Regions from separate parts of the Nitrospira sp. Nam74 genome, predicted to be linked through region 2. Evidence: riboswitches for the same ligand, from Rfam matches in the RefSeq annotation. Region 2 holds a riboswitch; the other holds the start of a gene.

Region 1 (4,211 bases), 2.6 Mb from region 2:
ACTGTGGACGGGAAGACGACCCCCCGAGGAGCCGATTCGATAGACCACGATGAGCGAGATCAACCCGCCCGCAAATCCACAGAGCGGCAACGCTGTCAATGCCAGAAAGGAGGTGCCGATGCCGAACAACATCGCTAAAGAGGCGCCGAGCGCCGATCCGGAAGAAATGCCCAGGACATAAGGGTCCGCAAGCGGATTACGCAAGAGCGCTTGGAGCACGGCACCGACGGATGCGAGGCTGGCCCCAACGATGATGCTCAACAGCACGCGGGGCAATCGAACATGGAACAGAATTGTCCCCGTGGTCCCTATCGACTCGCGACTCACGTCCCCACTCTGGATCGCGTGGCCAAGTAACGACAGTATTGTGATGGGATCGATATACTGGCTTCCGACTTGAAGACAAAGGACGACAAGAAGAGCCAAGGCGATCGAGAGACTGACAACAATGTAGAGGCCTCGTTGTCCACGACCGACCATGGCGTCACTGGTAGTACTCAAGCCAATGGACGCCCCATGAACGGAACCAGGGTTCCCTGCCGTAACGCGCTCAGACACTTCTGGCTCCGCAAGGGTCTTCATGCGGCTCAACGAGCTGATGCTCCCGTGAAGGCTTCCGGATGAATCGCCCGTGCAAGCGCTTCCAGCCCGTCACCAATCCGGGGACCAGGACGATTCAAGAGATCCGAGGGGACATGCCGCAACTGTTCATGCTTCACGGCAGACAGAGCCGGCCATTGTTGCCACACTTGTTGCTCGCTCACTGGCACGCTCTCGACCTTGCCGACGGGAAATACCAGGACATCAGGATCTTCTCGCAACACCACTTCCATGTTGAGACGCGGATAGGGCGTGGCCGTATTGCCGGCAATATTGATCCCGCCCGCCAAGCCGATGAGCTCATGGATAAAGCTGCCGGGCCCCACCGTAATCAGCGGGTGACTGTTGAGCACGTAGAGCACCCGCACGCCGGGACGCCCTGCTGTGGTCCGGCGGATTGCGTCGATGCGCTGTTGCACATGTGCAATCGCCGCGTCCGCTTGGGATGCACGCCCGAAGATGGCTCCCAGCTTCGCGAGATGCGTCGTAATATCGGCCACCGAGTTGGCGGAGAGCACGACGAGAGGGATCTGAAGTTGCTCTACTTTCCCGACAAGGTCGGCGCGGAGAAATTCCCGGGGCGCGATGATGAGATCCGGATTGAGCGCCACGATGGCTTCGATGCTTGGGTTCGAATACCCCACTTTCTGTTTCAGACGTGCCGGTGGAGGATAGTCGCAGAACTCCGTCACGGCGATGATCTCGCGATCGAGACCGAGGGCGAACAACATCTCCGTGATGCTTGGGGCGAGGGAGACGACGCGCATGGGCGCTTTCACAAATTGAATCGATCGATCGAGGTCGTCGCGAATCGTCAGCGGTTGGGTCGGGTAGGCGATGCCGTAAAGAAACAGGGGGATCGGGACCGAGAATAATCCGATCAGGACAATGAGGGAAGACCGAACGAGTCGCAAGAGCAAACGAAAACCCTCGGGGTCAGTACGCGTTAGAGACCCAGAGGATTGCTCCCGTCTTCGTTCCTCACCCTTCCCCACCCCACGAGGGAAAGTTGGTCATCCCCTTTAGGCATGGATTCTGACTTCTGGATCCCCCTACTCGCCGCGTCTTCCCATTCGCTCCTCAGCGAACAGTGACATCTATGCGGTTTTCGTCCCCAGTTACAGCGGCGGGACCGCGAGGGATTCGCACCCTCTTCTCTTTGCCTAGAGGTTCTCTCTGGGAGGCACTGTAGTGAACGCATGGCAGACGTGTCAAGCTCGAAAAGTGACTATTCGTTGCAGGAATCCATCATCGGCAGCCCCCAGACATGTGGACTGATCTCGATGACGAATGCTTGGGTCAACGCGAGAGCAATTGGAGGCTTTCTCACATCCTCTAAATCCCCGCGTACCATTCATACCCCTGATCTTCCCAATATCCCCCTCTTCCTCCACCGATTCGCTCAAAGCTCTCCACGAGTTCGATCCGCATAACGTACTTTGCGTGCTTGTAGCCGAGCTGGCGCTCCACGCGGAGGCGTATGGGTGCGCCGTGCGCGATGGGCAGAATCTGATCGTTCATCTCATAGGCAAGGAGGGTTTGCGGGTGAAAAGCGTCGTCGAAGTCGATGCTTTCGTAATAAGACGTGCCATCATCGTCAGGATCGGCGCAATGAAAGACGACGTAGCGGGCGGTGGGTAACGGCTGGACCCGTTCTAGAATTTGACTCAACTGCGTGCCCCTCCATTTCCCGATGGCGCTCCAGCCTTCCACACAGTCATGGCGCGTGATCTGACTACGTGACGGGAGTTCCCGCAGCGCTGCCAATGAGAAGGTGGCAGGTCGTTGGACGAGTCCACCGACCTCCAGTTTCCAGTCCGCAAATCCACTGTGAACCATCCTTTGATATTCAGGATTGTCCGGATCGCGAGTGCCGTTCGGAGGGAAGAAGCTCGAAAGGTCCGCTTCCGTAAACTCCTTTGCCGTCGGTTTTCTCGTGCTGATCAGTCGTTGGGCGCGCTGAGTCAGGCCTTCCGCCTTGCCGAGCAAGCTCGTAAACCAATCGCTGCGTGATAAATTGTCACATCCTGCGAACAAGAGAAGACCAGCGGCCTGGACAGCGCCGGCCAGCAGCCGGCGACGACCTATTACGCGATCATTGCTATTGGTTTGCATCTCGCGCCTCGTCATCCTTCGTGGTTTGAAACCAGCCGGTCACCATTGAAGTGATGTTGTTCCTCAGTCCGGTTGTCGCGACCATCAAGAGATGCACCGCCACGAAACCAATAAAACCAAAACATGCCAGAAAGTGAATGGTCCTGGCCGACTGCCGACCTCCGAACAGACTGAGCAGTCCTGGAAACGACGCGTCGATGGCCGGTGACATTGTTAGACCGGTCAGGACAATTAGAGGAGCCAATCCGAAAACGACCCCCGTATAAGCGAGTTTCTGCAGAACGTTATAGTGTTTCGCTTCCTCTCCCTGAGGATGGCGGAACCTCAAGTGATTGACAAGTTCACGGCCGATCCCGCGAAGATCCTTGAGTTTTGGAAAGAGGTCTCGCCAGAAATGACGGCTGACCAGCGCATAGAGCGCGAAGAACACTCCGTTGACAACAAACACCCATGCAAAGAAGAGATGCCACTGCCGCCCCATGGCGAGCCATTTGCCGCTCGGGATCGTCATCCATGACGGAAATCCGCGAACTGACCCTGATGAGAATCCGAGCACCCCGGTGGTATCGAAGGCATGGCCTAAGACGGTCGTGATGCCTTTCACCTCGCCGTTCTCCATTCTCATGGCCATAATAGACAATAGGGGACGATCCCGATCCGAGCGCTCGCCCCAATAGAGCGCTTGGTGTGCATTGAAGATTTGCAGCCCGCTCATTACAAGAATGGGAAGGCAGACGACATTCAGCCAATGTGTCAGACGCACCGGCAGACGATGGCGATAGATGTACTCGACAGCCGGACTAGCAGGTACGTCTTGAGCAGGTTCGCCAGAGATGTTGCAGGCATCCACCTGGACAACTTCAGAAGTGACGGGCACGGTGAGTGAAACGTCGTCTGCCAAGCTGGTGTGTTGTCCGTCTTCTTCCAGCGGTCGCTCGACACTGCCCTCATCTATCTTCGGATCATTCGCATCAGCGAGACTCCTATGTGTTGCATCGGAGTCGGCAAGACTACGCTCCTGTATCTTGATATTCTTCATTTATCGGGGGGTCCGGCTCGCTTCAGCGAGCCGTCACTAAAAAACAGAACGGCCCGCTGGCTACAAGCCGGCGGGCCGCCTTCCGGTCTATTGTGTGCCTGGCAAGACCAGACGTGGGGTCCGCTTTCTCTACTTGCCGCCCTTCATCTTGTCCTTATCCCCCTTATCCATGTCACTTTTCATCGTGCCGCCCTCGCCCTGCATCTTCCCCTTATCCCCTTTCTCGCCCGTTTTTCCTTTTTCGCCTTTCATCTCGCCCTTCATCTCACCCTTCCCCTTACCCATCTCGTCGGCAAAGGACGGTGAGCTAAAGCCTGCCAGACACATGACTGCAACGACCGCCCACATTAGCTTTTTCATGGGGTCCTCCTCAATGAAGCGGTAAAGGGTCACGATGCGTCACAACTCTAGGCTGCTCGCATTATCTATCCAAGTCAACCATGAATTGAGCACACCC
Region 2 (4,211 bases):
AAGGCCAAACGGCACGTTGAACGGAACGCGCACAAGATGAGCATCGAACGATGGCAGAGAGTTGGATCGGCATCATCCTAGCCATCGGTTCACTCACCCTATTGCCGTGGCTTGCCGCCTCGAAGCGACGTGTGGCGGAGTGTCTCGGGAGCGCAGCCTTGGAGGCCGAAACTCGCCAAACGCAAATCGCCCTCTACTTGTCCGGGACCCTCCTGATCGGACTAGTCCTCAACGCCACGTTGGGATGGTGGTGGGCCGATCCGGTGGCCGCACTATCCATGGTGCCTGTGATGCTCCAGGAGGGCTGTCGTGCACTATTGGCACCGGGGTTCTTGCTGCAGCGGATCAGGTAATCCTCGAGCCAGGTGCGAGGTGTAGGGTTTCACAACACGTCTGCCGCTGAAAGTTCTTCCGCGATCACTTCGTTCCAGTCCCTGCCCTTGACGCGGTAGTAGCTCCCTCGGTCTCGGCCTTCTCGACGGTCCCGAAGGAGCGCCGCATCCGTGAGCAGCTTGAGATGAAATGGCAATCGTGATTGTCCGGGATTCATAGCATCCGTGAGTCCGCAGACGCAATGCTCCCCGCCTTTCAAGCGGTCGAGCAATGCCAGTCGTCTCTCGTCGGACAAGGCGTGAAAAAACAACGCCGTCTTCTTGAGTCGCATGGTAGGGGGCATGACCTACGATATATCAATAAATATTAATAGGCATGGTAGTCCTATAACGTCACTCTGATGCCGCCGTAGACAGACCGAATGGGTGTACCGAAGAAGAGGATTTCTTCGTACTTTTCATTGAAGAGATTATCGACGCGACCGTATACTTGGAACTGCTTGGTTACATTATAGGTAACCTGAGCATTCACGACTCCGAAGGGACTCATCTTCTGCGTATTCTCAGTATCATTGAATCGTGTTCCCACATACCGATATTCGACATTCAGAAGCAGACGTTCAAGGGGCTGATACCCCGCAATGATGCTCGCTTGATGGAGGGGCCAGCGAGGGAGCCGAAGACCGGTTGAAACATCCTTGGTCTGTGTGTAGGTATACTGGCCCTTCAGGCTAACATTATTGAACACTGCCAGTTGAAAACCGGCTTCCACCCCTTCACTTCTCGACTCTTGAATATTCTGAGGGCAGAATCCGAAGGTGGCAGGAGGACACGTGGCCGACGTCACGTTCACGATCTGATCGGTGAAGTGATTCCAGAAATAGCCGGCGTTGATCTGTAAGCGATCCTTGAACAGACGCTGCTCCACCCCCACATCCATGCTTTTGCTTTTTTCCGGTTTAAGATCGGGGTTGCCGAAGTTTTGGAAAAACAATTCGTTTAACGATGGAGCGCGAAATCCTGTCGCATAGCTACCGCGTATTTTTGTGCCTGTTTCGGGAATGAGATATCCCGCCGTGACGCGATAGGTGGTGGCGTCCCCGAATACGTTGTAGCTGTCTTGCCGTACACCGGCCGTCATCAACAGCCGCTCCCAAATATTCACGTGCGCTTCTGCAAACCCGGCATTCGACCTGAGAATTCTCTGAGGCTGGTCAGTGCCGAAGGATGACCCGGCATTTCCCAGTCCGTCACGGAATTGATATCCGGCTGTTAGGAGCAAGGGTTTCGCGATCTGGAAGTTGTGCTGCCATTCAAGTCGATGATTCAAAATCGAGATATCGGATGGAGAGGGAAACGGTGTACTCACGACCCCAGTCATGATCTCTCTCTGAAGCGTCCCGCTTGTAAATAAGACCCGTTGATCGGTCTGGGCCAATGTGAGCTTTTGCGACCACCAAGCAGTGATCGGCTGTTCGTACCTCGCACTGAGGGTCAGATTCCGGCTCGTCTGCTTGGAACCGAATACATCGAAGGCACTGTTGCCGAATGCGCTGTCCAGATTGACGTCTGAGTTCCACCAACGGAGACTAAATTCCAGCCGACCGTCTCTCGGTAGAGTCACCCCCAGCTTTGAAGAAGCCTGCCAGTTATGGAATCCATCTCGTTCGGCCGCGCCACGTCTATAGTTCACGGCGGAGAAATTACTCGTATCCCAGCGCGAGAGTGACATCGAGAAATCGACAGGCCCTCTGGCTCCTGACGCTTGTGCGCCTTCCCGAATGGTGGCAAAGGAACCATACTCAAAAAAGCTACTGACGGTCGGTTTCCCTGTGCCTCGCTTTGTAATAATGTTGATCACGCCGCCAATCGCATCCGATCCCCACAGCATGCTTTGAGCGCCCCGAAGAATTTCGATGCGTTCAATGTTCTCGGCTGTCAGGTTCGCAAAGTCGAAGGCGCTATCCGTCGGACTGTTCATGATGGTGCCGTCCAGCACTACCATGGTTTGAGCGCTGCTTGCTCCGCGCATTCGCACCTGTGCCAAAGTTCCCGGACCACCGTTAGAAAATGCCACGACACCTTGCGCAAGCCGGAGTGCATCGACGACGGTTTTGATTTTCCTTTGCTGCATCTCTTCTCCGGTAATCACCTCGACAGCACTCGTCACTTGGCTCGCAGGCAGCGGGGTCTTTGTCGCGCTGATGATGACGTCCTGAACTTCGATCGGCTTTTCCGCCGGTTCTTCGGCCGCCGCCCACTGAGCCCACCACGCACTGGAGCAACACATAATCATCAGCCCTGTTCGCACAATCTGATATGTCATACCCATCCCCTTATGCTCGAAGGATTGAACGGTATATCGGCAGTCCGGGTCTCCTGACTCGCGGATCGTCGCTTCCTTGCACCTTCCCATGGATCGACATCCACAGTGGCGTTATGGCAAGGTCACTCCCCGCTTACAGTGGCGGCACCGTGATGGTTTTGCACCATCTTCCCCGGCGCTACGGATTGTTGCTTTCCGCAGCTCGTTGAGAATCCTCTTAATCCATGACTACGTACCCTCCTAAAAATCCGATGAGTGGACCAACTACAAGCCTCCTTCTCCCTTCAGTTAACGTTGTTGCCCGTAGGGCCTCTCGTTCATCTCGCAGACGTGGACTCCAGAGGAGGCTGAGCGAATTTGATGTCGCTGAAATGACCCGCCCCGTCGACGCGACTGGTCGCACGCAAACCAGGTTCTGGACAGATTGACGCCTACCAGTTCTCAATAACACCCGATTCCTTGGAAACCACGTGTTTGGGTCGATCCACGCGAGAGGCGCGCGGACGGGCACAAAGATGGAACACTGAAGGCGAAGGAGATGGGTCAGTCTAGTAGGTCGAGCGCGGTTTCTGGTGAGCAACCGCCGACCAACGAGGCGAGCAATCAGATATCTAATGAGACGTACGCCGCAGAGAGGGCCGGGAGGTCGAGGACGTAATGCGGACAAATCAAAAATCCCCGGGGTCGATTCGCAAACGCGACCTCGAGGATTACTCCCGCCACGATCCTCACGCTTCTCTTCACCCCACGGAAGATTAGCAGTCTTTAGCTCCAGCCAGGTCTTCTGACTCCTGGTTCACTCACCGCCGACGTCTTCCCATTCGCGAGAACGAACAGTGACAGGTATAGTCGGCGGTGTCCCCAGTTACAGCGGCGGGACCGTGAAGGTTTGCACCCTCTTCCCTTAGACCGGAGTATTACGGGCGCACAGTAGAGGACGCGGACTTGTTCTGTCAAGTCTGAAGTCCATTGTCGATCAGTCTTCTGTATTCAGAAGCGAATCGAGTGTCCATCAAGTCGGCAGCGCACTTCGGGACATAGTGGAATTGCGCACTGCTGGATGGTATGTTGCATCCGCCGATGAGGGAATGATGAACTTGAACCGGCGCCAATTTCTCCAGGCAAGCGTGGGCGGCCTCGCGAGCACTCTTATTGCCCATACGGCAGGACTCGAAGCTGGATCGACTCGCACGTTGCGAATCGCCCTCCTCCATCTCGCGCCCAGAGCGGGCGACCTAGCGTACAACCGACGTCTCCTGGAAAAAGCTCTTGTCACCGCAGCGGAATGGCGCGCCGCATGGATCCTGACTCCCGAACTGAGCACCACTGGCTACACCTTCGCCGACGAGATCGGCACGGACTGGATCGTGCCTCAACCGGATCCTTGGATGAAGCATGTCTGTGGTTTGATCTCCCGTCTGAACGTCACGGTCTTCTTGTCCGTTCCGGAACGCGACCCGCATACTCAGAAGCTGCATAACTCTGTCTGCGTCATCGCGTCTGACGGCACTGTTATAGGCTGTCACCGCAAGATCAATACGCTCCGTGTCGGG

What was found. Region 2 has a riboswitch for cobalamin ahead of ACWHYZ_RS18035 (TonB-dependent receptor plug domain-containing protein). Riboswitches for the same ligand answer to the same signal wherever they lie in the genome.
Region 1: another riboswitch for cobalamin. It lies ahead of ACWHYZ_RS06135 (ABC transporter substrate-binding protein); the one in region 2 lies ahead of ACWHYZ_RS18035 (TonB-dependent receptor plug domain-containing protein).

What each region holds. Positions count from the first base shown of each region.
Region 1 covers NZ_OZ224220.1:1,268,054-1,272,264, reverse strand. Annotated here, with positions in the region: gene ACWHYZ_RS06140 (FecCD family ABC transporter permease) at 1-558, opposite strand, end outside; gene ACWHYZ_RS06135 (ABC transporter substrate-binding protein) at 588-1,520, opposite strand; cobalamin riboswitch at 1,609-1,805, opposite strand; gene ACWHYZ_RS06130 (molybdopterin-binding protein) at 1,936-2,715, opposite strand; gene ACWHYZ_RS06125 (cytochrome b/b6 domain-containing protein) at 2,702-3,499, opposite strand; gene ACWHYZ_RS06120 (hypothetical protein) at 3,884-4,114, opposite strand.
Region 2 covers NZ_OZ224220.1:3,833,848-3,838,058, forward strand. Annotated here, with positions in the region: gene ACWHYZ_RS18020 (hypothetical protein) at 1-81, shown strand, start outside; gene ACWHYZ_RS18025 (hypothetical protein) at 51-353, shown strand; gene ACWHYZ_RS18030 (metalloregulator ArsR/SmtB family transcription factor) at 383-664, opposite strand; gene ACWHYZ_RS18035 (TonB-dependent receptor plug domain-containing protein) at 718-2,658, opposite strand; cobalamin riboswitch at 2,687-2,879, opposite strand; cobalamin riboswitch at 3,416-3,586, opposite strand; gene ACWHYZ_RS18040 (carbon-nitrogen hydrolase family protein) at 3,747-4,211, shown strand, end outside.